Regions from separate parts of the Methylophaga sp. UBA2496 genome, predicted to be linked through region 2. Evidence: predicted binding sites of a transcription regulator. Region 2 holds the regulator's gene; each other region holds the start of a gene.
What was found. The regulator PhoB, encoded in region 2, activates phosphate uptake and scavenging genes when phosphate is short. The targets are predictions, from matches to a motif close to GNNTGTCATAAAACTGTCANAT.
Positions count from the first base shown of each region.

Region 1: B2W60_RS06360 (UDP-2,3-diacylglucosamine diphosphatase) is a predicted target of PhoB. The motif match lies at 1,359-1,380, and genes of this name have one in related genera.
Region 3: B2W60_RS00195 (lysophospholipid acyltransferase family protein) is a predicted target of PhoB. The motif match lies at 1,461-1,482, and genes of this name have one in related genera.
Region 4: speA (biosynthetic arginine decarboxylase) is a predicted target of PhoB. The motif match lies at 1,267-1,288, and genes of this name have one in related genera.

Region 1 covers NZ_DDOK01000004.1:633,126-636,342, reverse strand. Annotated here, with positions in the region: gene B2W60_RS06365 (glycosyltransferase family 4 protein) at 1-519, opposite strand, end outside; gene B2W60_RS06360 (UDP-2,3-diacylglucosamine diphosphatase) at 519-1,313, opposite strand; gene prlC (oligopeptidase A) at 1,453-3,217, shown strand, end outside.
Region 2 covers NZ_DDOK01000008.1:120,718-123,934, reverse strand. Annotated here, with positions in the region: gene arsJ (organoarsenical effux MFS transporter ArsJ) at 1-1,017, shown strand, start outside; gene phoB (phosphate regulon transcriptional regulator PhoB) at 1,103-1,795, shown strand; gene phoR (phosphate regulon sensor histidine kinase PhoR) at 1,808-3,097, shown strand.
Region 3 covers NZ_DDOK01000001.1:39,577-42,793, reverse strand. Annotated here, with positions in the region: gene panB (3-methyl-2-oxobutanoate hydroxymethyltransferase) at 1-133, shown strand, start outside; gene panC (pantoate--beta-alanine ligase) at 133-987, shown strand; gene panD (aspartate 1-decarboxylase) at 1,039-1,419, shown strand; gene B2W60_RS00195 (lysophospholipid acyltransferase family protein) at 1,537-3,217, shown strand, end outside.
Region 4 covers NZ_DDOK01000009.1:99,850-103,066, forward strand. Annotated here, with positions in the region: gene speA (biosynthetic arginine decarboxylase) at 1-1,207, opposite strand, end outside; gene B2W60_RS13620 (succinylglutamate desuccinylase/aspartoacylase family protein) at 1,317-2,372, opposite strand; gene rimK (30S ribosomal protein S6--L-glutamate ligase) at 2,372-3,217, opposite strand, start outside.

The DNA.
Region 1 (3,217 bases), on a different contig from region 2:
TTTGGCGTTATCGGGCGTAAAGATCTGTGTATCCACACCACGGCCCCAGACATACACATCCTGAAAACCATGTTGTTGCAATCGTTGCTGTTGTGAAACGGTTGGTACCAAAGTTCTCGCCGCTGGCCGATGAAAGCGGCGTAACCAGGCATAACTCCAGTGGAGTGGAACAGGCAAACGCAGACGTAAATATTCTGGAAACTGGGTATGAAATGAGGTGGTAAATCGAACTTTATGTTTTAAACACCAGCGCCGGGCAGCCATACCTAATGGGCCTTCAGTCGCTATATGCACTGCATTGGCTTGCAGATTTTCCAACATATTGGAAAGTTTTCGATATGGCAGTAACGCTAAACGAATTGAGGGATACGTCGGGCAGGGAATAGTTTTAAAATTCAGCGGGGTGATCATGATCACCTCATAACCCATTTCCTGAAGATGATCACGGGTCTTGCCCAGAGTACGCACTACGCCGTTGACCTGGGGCTCCCAGGCATCCGTCACGATAACCAGTTTCATCAGGCGGCTTTGGCAATCAATACTTGCTGATTAAATAACTCCGCCCAGGGAATGATTTCCATCTGGCCGTCAGGGTGTTCCACCAATGCCGTACAACTTTCTACCCAGTCACCACAATTGTAGTAATCGATATTCTGGATTCGGGTAATTTCAGCCCGGTGAATATGCCCGCAGACCACACCATCAACGCCTTGTTTTGACGCTTCATGTGCCACAGCTTCTTCAAAGTTGCTGATGTATTGCACCGCATTTTTGACTTTGTGTTTAAGAAACGCCGCCAGTGACCAGTAGGTAAAGCCCATCTTGCGACGGAAGTAATTGACCCAGCGATTGGCGCGCAACAAAAATTCATACAATCGACTGCCAATTTTCGCCAGCATCGGCGAAATTTTTACCACGCTATCAAATTGATCGCCGTGAATGATTAATAGCTTCCGTTTATCGGCCGTGGTGTGAATAATTTCATTATGGATTTGCACATTACCGAACACCGCACCATCATAATCCCGCAGAATCTCATCATGGTTGCCGGGGACGAATATCACCTTGGTATTGTGTTTGGCTTTACCAAGCAGGGTACGAACCACGTTATTATGTTCCTGAGGCCAGTACATGCGTTTTTTCATTTCCCAGACGTCGATAATATCGCCGACCAGATAAAGATAGTCGCATTCCACATTATGTAAAAAGTTAAGGAGGAGCTCGGCACTGCAGCCTCGGAAGCCAAGATGGATATCCGATATAAACACGGTGCGAACTTTCAGCTTTTGCTTGTGACTTAGTTGTGTTTGCATAAGGCACTCATTCACTTAAAATTCTGAACAAACCCTATCTATTAGATATTGCAGTGTGATGACTGTTTTGTTGCGTTACCATGACACAAACTCCACGCACCATACTGCGGGCGATACCGAACTTAATCAGGACATAAATATGACCAACCCACTATTGGAAAATCACCATTTACCACCATTTTCCGCCATTAAAGCCGAGCATGTTGAGCCCGCAATTGATCATGCGTTGAGCACCGCACGCAATAAAATCGACACGATTTTAAGCACACTGACAGAGCCCACCTGGGAAACCCTGGTACAACCAATGGAAGATATGGATGCCCTGATTGACAGTGTCTGGTCACCAGTCAGTCATATGAATTCGGTGGTCAACTCAGAAGAACTTCGTCAGGCTTACAACGCCTGTCTGCCAAAACTCAGCGAGTTTTCTACCGAATTGGGCCAGAATGAAACGCTGTATCAAGCCTATAAAGCCATTGCCGAAGGCGCTGAATATCAGAAATTGGATACGGCACAGAAAAAAGTTATTGATAACGCCGTGCGTGATTTTCGTTTGTCCGGTGTTGAGCTGGATCAGCAACAACGTGATGAGTTTAAAAAACTGTCACAGCAAATGACTGAACGCACCGCCAAATTTGAAGAAAATCTGCTGGATGCCACCCACGCCTGGCGCAAGCTGATCACCGATGAGTCATTATTATCCGGTTTACCGCCATCCACTATTGAAATGGCCGAGCAAATGGCCAAGCGAGAAGGCGAGGAAGGTTGGTTGTTTACCCTGGATTTCCCATCGTATATGCCGGTGATGTCTTACGCTGATAATCGTGAATTGCGTGAGGAAATGTATACCGCGTTTGCCACCAAAGCCTCAGACCAAGGTCCGAATGCCGGCAAATGGGATAACACCGAAGTGATGCTGGATATTCTGAACTTGCGTCATCAACTGGCTAACCTGTTGGGGTTTGCCAATCACGCCGAACGTTCTTTGGCCACCAAAATGGCCCAGTCACCGCAACAGGTTCTGGATTTCCTGCAAGATCTGGCCAAGCGTTCCAAACCGATTGCCGAAAATGAATATGCCGAATTACGGGCTTTTGCCAAAGTGACTGCCGATCAAGGCCAGCTGGAAGCCTGGGATGTCACGTATTTTGCTGAGAAACTGCGTCAGCAGCGTTATTCGATTTCACAGGAAGAACTCAAACCGTACTTCCCGGAAGACAAAGTGGTCAGTGGTCTGTTTGCCGTGGTGAATCGTCTATATGGTCTGGATATTCGCGAACGTAATGATGTGGATGTCTGGCATAAAGACGTGCGCTTTTTTGAAATTGTTGCTGAAGACGGCAGCGTTCGTGCTCAGTTTTATCTGGATTTATATGCCCGCCAACATAAACGTGGTGGTGCATGGATGGATGAATGCAAGGCACGCCGTCGTACAACCAATGGCATTGAGATTCCTGTCGCCTTTTTGACTTGTAATTTTTCTGAGCCCGTCGGGGATAAACCAGCTTTGTTCACCCATGATGAAGTGACAACACTGTTCCATGAATTCGGTCATGGCCTGCATCATATGTTGACCAAAATTGAATATGCCGGTGTCTCCGGTATCAATGGTGTGGCTTGGGATGCTGTTGAATTGCCAAGCCAGTTTATGGAAAACTGGTGTTGGGAACGTGAGGCGCTGGATTTGATTTCCGGCCATTACCAGACCGGTGAAAAACTACCTGATGAATTGTTCGACAAAATGATCGCTGCACGTAACTTCCAGTCCGCGATGATGATGTTACGTCAGCTGGAATTCTCGTTATTTGATTTCCGTTTGCATCTGGAATTTGATCCGAATCAGCCGAATCAGGTCGAGAAAATTCTTGAACAGGTTCGTAATGAAGTGACCGTGGTCAAGCCAC
Region 2 (3,217 bases):
GGATGGCTGGCAGCCAGATTAGGGCTTAATGTCACCATGCATCTGGGCTTGTTATTACAGGTCATCGCTCTGGCGATGCTTTTGGTGGATCCGCAATGGCTCACCGTAGCCTATGTGATGGTGGCACAGGCATTATCCGGTATCGCCAAAGATCTTAATAAAATGAGCGCTAAATCCAGCATCAAAATGCTGGTGGCGGATAACGCCCAATCTACTTTATTTAAATGGATATCCATTCTCACCGGCTCCAAAAATGCACTGAAAGGGGTGGGTTTTTTTGTCGGTGCAGCATTGCTTTCATGGATCGGCTTTCGTGGAGCCATTTTTACAATGGCTGTCGTGCTGTTAGTGGTGTTAATTCTCAGTATTGTGTTACTGCAGCGCGATTTGGGTAAAGCCAAAAATAAACCCAGGTTCAGCGATATCTGGTCAAAAAGTGCCGCGGTCAATCGATTGTCGCTGGCCAGGTTTTTTCTGTTTGGTTCCCGTGATATCTGGTTTGTGGTGGCTTTACCGGTGTTTTTGCATGCTCAACTGCAATGGCCGGCCATCTATGTAGGCGCGTTACTGGCAGCATGGGTTATCGCTTATGGCATAGTGCAGGCATTGGCACCGAAACTGACCGGTTTTTCCAAACAGCATGCGCCTGACGGTTATCATGTCTGGCTATGGTCGTTGCCGTTAATGGTTCTGCCATTACTTATCGCGATGACCGTTTATTTTCAATGGGCTGTGTTGCCAGCGTTAACCGCAGGTTTATTAGTCTATGGGGCGGTATTTGCCATTAACTCTGCCATCCATTCCTATTTGATAGTTTCATATGCCGATGCGGCAGGGGTTTCACTGGATGTCGGATTTTATTACATGGCCAATGCGGCAGGCCGGCTGTTTGGTACTTTGTTATCCGGCTGGGTTTATCAGGTGGCCGGACTGGCAGCCTGTCTGGTGATTTCTGCGCTGATGATTCTGGCCGCCAGTATTATTTCAAAATTGTTACCCCGCCAAGCTCAGTATTGATAAAGCTTTCAGCGCTGTTATCAGATTGTAATAATTTCCCATTAAGCTTTATTCTAATTAAAGATGGATTAGGAATTTGCAAGATATGAGCATATCGGTTTTGTTGGTGGAAGATGATGCTGCCATTCGTGACATGATTACCTTCAGCCTGCGTCAGGTTGGTTTTACCTGTGAAGCATCGAAAGATGCTGAGTCCGGACTGGAATGGCTGAAAAATCAGCAGCCTGACATGATTTTACTGGACTGGATGTTACCCGGAATTGATGGTATTGAATTTATTCGCCGTCTGCGTGCCAATGAGTTTTTAGCTTCAATTCCGGTCATCATGCTCACCGCTAAAGGTGAAAGTGAAGATATGGTCAAAGGTCTGAGCGTTGGCGCCGATGATTACATCAACAAACCTTTTTCGCCTCCCGAACTGATAGCCCGCATTAAAGCGGTTTTACGGCGTTGCCGTCCGATGGAAGATGACGACGCGCAGAAACTGCAGATGGGTGAACTGGTCATGGATACCAAGAGCCATCGGGTGTCGGTCAATGGTGAACGCATAGAACTGGGGCCGACCGAATTCCGTTTACTACACTTTTTTATGAAAAATCCCGAACGAGCCTACAATCGTTCCCAGCTGTTGGATTTCGTCTGGGGGGATACCGTATATATTGAAGAGCGCACGGTGGATGTGCATATTCGGCGGCTACGTAAGGCGCTGGAACCCAGCGGTCATGACAACCTCGTACAAACTGTCCGCGGTGTTGGCTACCGTTTTTCTGCTGAATAGCAGGATTGTCGAATGCAATGGGATTATTGGCGTTTAATTACCCTGCTGAGCTTAGCCGGGTTTCTGGGATTGGTGCTGGGCCATATGATGCCCTTTTTGTTTGTGGCGGCACTGATCTATGCATTATGGCTTCAATGGCAGTGGACACTTTTACAAAACTGGTTATTGAAAACCAATAAAAACCGCCCGCCTTCGGCAGATGGTGTGATTGATGATGTTCGGCGCCAAATTGAGCGCATGCGCTTGCAGAACAGTAATCGTAAAAAGAAACTCACCGGGTATTTGAAACGATTCAAAACGGCGACAGCAGCCATACCTGATGGTATTGTTGTTATCGGTGAATTTGGTCAGGTTGAATGGGCGAACCAATCTGCCAAAGCACTGTTGGGTATTCATTGGCCTCGTGACGCAAATTTGCGTGTCAATAATCTGTTGCGTGATCCGGCGTTTCATAAACTATTGGATATGCCGATTGATAAAAATATAACAACGCAGATCACCTCTCCTAAAAATCAGGCTACCCAACTGGAATTGAAACTGGTTGAGTATGCTGATAATGATCGCCTTCTTATCGCCCGGGACGTCACTCAGACCATTAAGTTACAACGAATGCGGCGGGATTTTGTCGCCAATGTTTCTCATGAGTTACGCACCCCCTTAACTGTTTTACGTGGCTATCTTGAGAGTTTTGATGTTGATAGTGATCCAGCCATGTGGCGTCAAGCTTTGCCCGTCATGCAACAGCAAACCCTGCGTATGCATCTGATGATCAAAGATTTGTTAGCTTTATCTCAGCTTGAAACGGGCGACAAGCCTCTACATCATGTGCCGACAGATGTGAGTAGATTACTGCAAAGTATTGTTGATGATGTGAAACGTCTTGATAGTTTTCAGGATCATCAAATCACATTAAATTGCCGGACGGATAAATGGTTATTGGCTGATGTAGATGAATTACGCAGCGCAATTTCAAATCTGGTTTTTAATGCCGTGAAATACACACCCGCCGGTACCAAAATCACGATTAACTGGACGGTTGATGGGCAGGGAAGTGTCATTGAGGTGATTGATGATGGTGACGGGATTGCGAGCCATCATCTGGAGCGGCTGACTGAGCGTTTTTATCGTGTGGATAACGGTCGGGATCGCGAAAGCGGTGGTACGGGGTTGGGTCTGGCTATCGTAAAACATATTGTCAGTCGGCATAAAGGTCGGCTGGAGATACAAAGTGAGTTAGGGGAAGGCGCCGCTTTTCGCTGTATTTTTCCAACAGAAAAAGCAATTTCTGCCCCAGATATTTAATGATTTTCTGTCATTAATATTACGTTTTACAATGATATTAATGAAACGCCTTTGCTATAAAATAGCCCCAGTTTGAAAACAAATTGTTCATATTAAGTGTCCACAAACTTAATGACTCAT
Region 3 (3,217 bases), on a different contig from region 2:
TATTACGCCGGGTAAACGGCCGCGTTTCAGCCATGATTTTCTGGCTGATTGCGGTCATATCCCTGCGGCAATCAGCCGTTATGTTGAAGCTGTTAAAAACGGCAAATTCCCCACTGCTGAGCAACAATATTAATGCAGATTGTTGAGTCTATTCTGAGCTTGCGTGGCCAGATAAAAACCTGGCGCGTGGCGGGTGATACCGTTGCATTTGTCCCGACCATGGGTAATCTGCATGATGGTCATATTTCACTGGTCAAAAAAGCCCAGACATTGGCTGATAAAGTGGTCGTCAGTATTTTTGTCAATCCATTGCAGTTTGATGACAAACAGGATTTAGCGAAATACCCACGCACATTACAGGCGGATATAAAAAAACTGATGCAGGCTGGTTGTAATCTGTTATTCACGCCTGATACTGACGTTATGTATGCACAAGGACAGGATTTTCATACCTTTATTCATGTACCGGGTATGGATGACAAGCTCTGCGGACTGGAACGACCTGGACACTTTGATGGTGTGGCCACCGTGGTCACCAAGTTATTCAATATGGTGCAGGCAGATGTGGCGGTGTTTGGTGAAAAAGATTACCAGCAATTATTACTGATTCGGAAACTGGTAAGCGACTTAAATCTTCCGGTGAAAATCGTTGGTGCGCCGACAGTAAGAGAAAAAAATGGGCTTGCAATGAGCTCACGCAATCAGCACTTAACCGACACACAGAAACAGCAGGCCGCTAGTTTGTATTCGAGCTTAAAACAACTTAAACAGCAGCTGGAAACTGGCGGCCAGGATGTGAATTTTTTATTGGCACAGGCCCATTCCCAATTAACGGCTGCCGGATTTACACTCGACTATTTTGATATTCGTCGGGAAAAGGATCTTCAAGTGGCGGATCCCGCAGTGGATAAAGCCTTGCGATTGCTGGTGGCGGGGCGGTTGGGAAATGTTCGTTTGATCGACAATATTGCCTGTAACCTTGCTTGACTATACTGAAAAAGCGATAATATACGGCTTATTGACGGAAAATTTCCCGCTATGCATCTGACACTGTTAAAAGCTAAACTACATCGTGCCTGTGTAACTCATTCCGAACTGGAATATGAGGGGTCATGTGCAATTGATGGTAAATTGCTCGAAGCCGCCGGCATTCACGAGTACGAGCAAATCCATATCTATAACGTTGCCAATGGTGAACGTTTTGTAACCTATGCAATTCGTGCCGAAGACAATTCCAATATTATTTCGGTGAATGGTGCAGCAGCGCATAAAGCATCACCGGGTGATCGAATCATTATCTGTGCTTATACTGCAATGGATGCAGAGGAGCTGAAAAGCTTCAAACCGACGCTGGTATATCTTGATGAAAATAATGATATTACCCATATGCGTCACGCGATTCCTGTCCAGGCGGCCTGATTAAAACTCTTCAGATATAACGGTTTGCGAGACTGTCACCGAACAGTCATCAAACCGTTATTTTTTTGTCATATATATTCTCTAGACTTTGCGGCATGAAGTTATCAGAGAATATGTATGCTCAATATTGAACAGGCTGTTCAACAAAAATTTCCCAATTTTCAAAAGCAAAAACCCTGGGTCAGAATACCGACTTTAGGCTTTCTCCGAAAAATCACCCATGAGCAAGAAGTTAATCGTTTCCTCGAACAGCATAAGCAGCTTGAAGGTTTTGATTTCATTGATGAAGTTCTGGATTATTTTAACTTCAGTTACAGTATTACCCATCGTCACCGCAATAATATTCCTGCCACTGGCCGGGTGGTAATTGTTGCCAATCATCCATTAGGCGCGTTGGATGGATTATGTTTGTTAAAGCTGGTGGGAGAGGTCAGGCGCGATGTGAAAATCGTTGCCAATGATATGTTGCTGAACTTTTCCGCATTAAGTTCATTGTTTCTGCCGGTTGATAACCTCTCAAAATCTACCCGTAAAAGCAGCGTGGCACGTATTGTCGAGTGTTTGAATAATGATGAAGCCGTCATCGTGTTTCCTGCCGGTGAAGTTTCGCGAATTCGCCCCGGTGGTGTTCGGGATGGTAAATGGAACAGCGGGTTTTTAAATTTTGCCAGGAAAACCCAGGCACCTATTTTGCCAATTTATGTTGAAGCCAGAAACTCATCGCTGTTTTACAGTGCTTCTATGGTCTACAAACCTTTATCCGGCATGATGCTGGCGCATGAAATGTTCAACAAAAACTCTAAAACCATCTCAATGCGGGTAGGGGAAACGATTGCCTATCAGCAGATTGAACAGCTGCCATTGGTCAAAGCGGAAAAGGCCAAATTATTACGTCGTCATTTGTATCGGCTGGCCAAAGGTAAAAAGCCATTATTTGTGACTGAACAGACGATTGCTCACCCGCAGGAACGCCGGGCGATTAAAAAAGAATTACAGCAAGCTGAATTATTGGGTGAGACAGCCGATCATAAGAAGATATATCTGTTTGATTATCAGGCGAATTCTGCTGTTATGCAGGAGATTGGCCGGTTACGGGAAATTACCTTCAGACAGGTGGGTGAAGGCACGGGAAAAAAACGGGATTTAGACCAGTACGATCGGGATTACCGGCATCTGATTTTGTGGGATGAGCAGGAGCTGGAGATCGCTGGTGCTTACCGGATTGGTGAAGTTGCTCGTATTATGGAGGCAGAGCGTGATATTTATACCAGCGAGCTATTCAGTTTTAACTCGGCGATGCAGCAATATTTTCCGGTTAGTATTGAATTAGGTCGCAGCTTTGTCAGCCCTAAATACTGGGGAAAACGCAGTTTGGATTATCTGTGGTATGGCATTGGCGCCTATCTCAAACGCTATCCAGAGATCCGTTATCTGTTCGGGCCGGTCAGCCTCAGCAATACTTATCCTGATTTTGCCAAGGCGTTGATTGTCAGTTTTTATCAAAAACATTTTGCAGATACGGAATCTCTGGCGACTGCCAGAGTACCGTCCATTTTTGATACAGAGCTGCAACAACGAGTGTATTCAACGTTAGTTAATCAAGATGCCGATAGTGACTTTACAGCGATGCGAGAGCAGCTGACACATATGAATGTGACGGTACCGACGCTATATAAACAATATGCCGATATTTGTGAGCCGAGAGGTGTACGGTTTATTGATTTTAATATCGATGCCAGTTTCGGTAACTGTATTGATGGTCTGGTGATGGTAGATTTACAGCAATTAAAGCCTGCCA
Region 4 (3,217 bases), on a different contig from region 2:
GTTTTACATTGCCCAGCACGGCATAGAGATTCACCAGCATGTCCGGGCTATCAGCGGGAGCGACTTCCGGAATCGTTCCGGGTTTATGATCACGTACTTCCAATACATTAAATAACAGCATGGAAGAATACGCGATCAAAGCCCGGCCTGACTCGGTGATAACCACAGGATGCTCTATATCAAGGGGATCCAGGCATTCCTGTAACGTTTCAATAATGTTGTAGCAATATTCGTCCAGACCATAGTTCATGCTGTGCGTGCTATTCGAACGTGCACCTTCGTAGTCGACCGCCAAACCACCGCCAAGGTCCATATATCCCATCGGTGCGCCTTCTTCGATTAAACCGGTATAAAAACGACAGGCTTCCATCACACCACTACGAATATTACGGATATTGGGAATTTGCGAACCTAAATGGCTGTGCAGTAATTGCAGGCAATGCAGCATATCAGCCTGTTTAAGCTGATCAATCACTTCGAGTAGCGCACTGGTAGATAAACCGAATATCGAACGATCTCCACTATCGCCATTCCAATGACCTTCCACAGTAGAGGCCAAACGTATGCGTAAGCCAATTAATGGATCGATACCCAATGCTTTGCTGCGTTCTAAAATGGTGGATAGTTCGGTGGCGGTTTCCAATACAAAAAAGCAGGGAATGCCCATCTGGCGGGCATACAGTCCTAATTCAATAAATTCTTCGTCTTTATAGCCATTGCAGATAATCAGACTGTCGTGGTCACGTAGCTGAGAAATAGCAATGATTAACTCAGCCTTACTGCCCGCTTCCAGACCATGATGATATCGACGACCGTAATCGGCAATTTCCTCAATAACGTGACATTGCTGATTCACCTTGATCGGAAATACGCCACGATAGTGATTTTTATAACCTGCGGTTTTGATGGCCCGGGCAAAGGCTTCGTTTAACTGAGTAATGCGCAGATCCAACAGGTTCTCGATGCGTAATACAGCGGGCATATCCAGACCGCGCTCTTTCATTCCGTTAACAATATCAATCAACGGAACATGGATAGTCTTTTCACCAAATTGCAAACTGACAACCGCATTGCCATCGGCGGAAATATCAAAATAATCCGCACCCCAATCACGTACACCATAAAGCTTACTGCTATGTTGCGCACTCCATTCATCAGAGGCGACGTCAGGTGAGTTTGTATCAAGATTGGCATGGGTTTGTGTCATCAGTATGACCCCCTTTGGCTTCAGTTAAATCGCGGGATTGTCACTATTTTATGGATAAATTGCAAAAATATTATGACAGCATCACTACTTAAGGATGCGAATCGCAGACTCAGATAATCGGCTGCTCTTCAGGAGCGCTGGTATCCGTTGATGGATGCAGGTTTGTATTGAAAGCTTCAACACTATCCGCAACTTCATCAGGACGGTTAAATCGCGCAATATGAAACAAGGCTTCGCCCTCATTCACCAGCGGAATATTGGTTCTGCCAATGATCACACCGCTGCAGATAGCGACCACTTTGGTTTCGGATTTCTCATCGCCATAGGGCGCAGCAACCATGCCCAGAATATCGCCTTTTGTCACTTGCGCCCCCATGGGCACCAGCATCCTGAAAATACCACTTTGCGGCGCCCTCACCCAACTACTGGATCGCGCGACAAACGGATCGACAGGTTTTGCCTGTTTTGTACGGGATTCGGTCAACATACCCAATTTGCGCATCACCGCCAACACACCTCTGACTCCGGCACGAATCGCCAGTTCATTAAAGCGCAAAGCTTCACCCGCTTCATACACGATAACCGGCACATTGACCTGCTGACAGGCATGGCGTAATGAACCTTCAATCAATCCCGAATTCAAAATAACCGGTGCATTAAATGCCCTTGCCATTTCCTCCACCACAGGGTTATCCAAAGCCGCACGGATCTGTGGCAGATTGTCCCGATGGATGGCTGCAGTATGCAAGTCCACACCATGGGTACATTTATTCACCACTTCGCTCATAAACAGGTTGGCTAAACGTGCCGCTAATGAACCTTCCTCAGACCCAGGAAAGCAACGGTTTAAATCCCGGCGATCAGGTAAGTAACGTGTTTGATTAATAAAGCCGTAAACATTCACCACCGGAATAGTGATCAACGTGCCTTTAAGCCCTTTAAGACGTTTGCTTCGCACCAGCCGACGAATAATTTCCACACCAACAATTTCATCACCATGCACCGCACCGGATACAAATAGAACAGGGCCCTCACGACGACCACACATTACCTGAACCGGCATACTCAAAGAGGTATGCATATACAAATCTGGCAGCGGTACATCGACCACTTTGTTTTGTCCGGGCATGATCTGTTGCCCGGCAATGATCAATGCATCAGCCATCAACCACGGCCTTTGGTTTTAGTGGTTCCGGAAACCGAGTTTTTTTCAATAAAATCAATAATCAAACTGGCAATATCTTTACCGGTCGCTGTTTCAATACCTTCCAGGCCCGGCGAGGAGTTCACTTCCATTACTACAGGACCATGATTAGAGCGCAGTAAATCCACCCCGCAAACATTCAGCCCCATAGTTTTGGCCGCACGAACCGCTGTGGCACGTTCTGCCGGTGTAATCCGAATCAAATTGGCACTACCACCCCGATGTAGATTAGAACGAAACTCACCCTCTTTGCTCTGACGTTTCATTGCGGCAACTACCTTTTCACCCACCACAAAACAGCGAATATCGGCACCACCCGCTTCCTTGATAAATTCCTGCACCAGAATATTGGCTTTCATGCCCATAAAAGCTTCGATAACACTCTCAGCCGCCCCGGCAGTCTCAGCCAGTACCACACCGATTCCCTGAGTACCTTCTAAAAGTTTAATCACCAGCGGCGCACCACCTACCATCTTGATTAAATCGTCGACATCATCAGGTCGATGGGCAAAGCCCGTCACCGGCAAACCAATACCGCGGCGGGATAATAACTGGAGAGCGCGAAGTTTGTCGCGCGACCGACTGATGGCCACCGACTCATTAAGTGGATATACATTCATCATCTCAAACTGGCGCAGCACGGCGGTACCGTAAAAAGTCACCGAAGCACCAATCCGAGGAATCACCGCATCATAACCGGTAAGGTTTTCGCCTTTGTAATGCACTTCGGGTTTCATCGAAGTGATGTTCATGTAACAACGCAACACATCCAGAACATCCACTTCGTGCCCTCGTGCCTCAGCTGC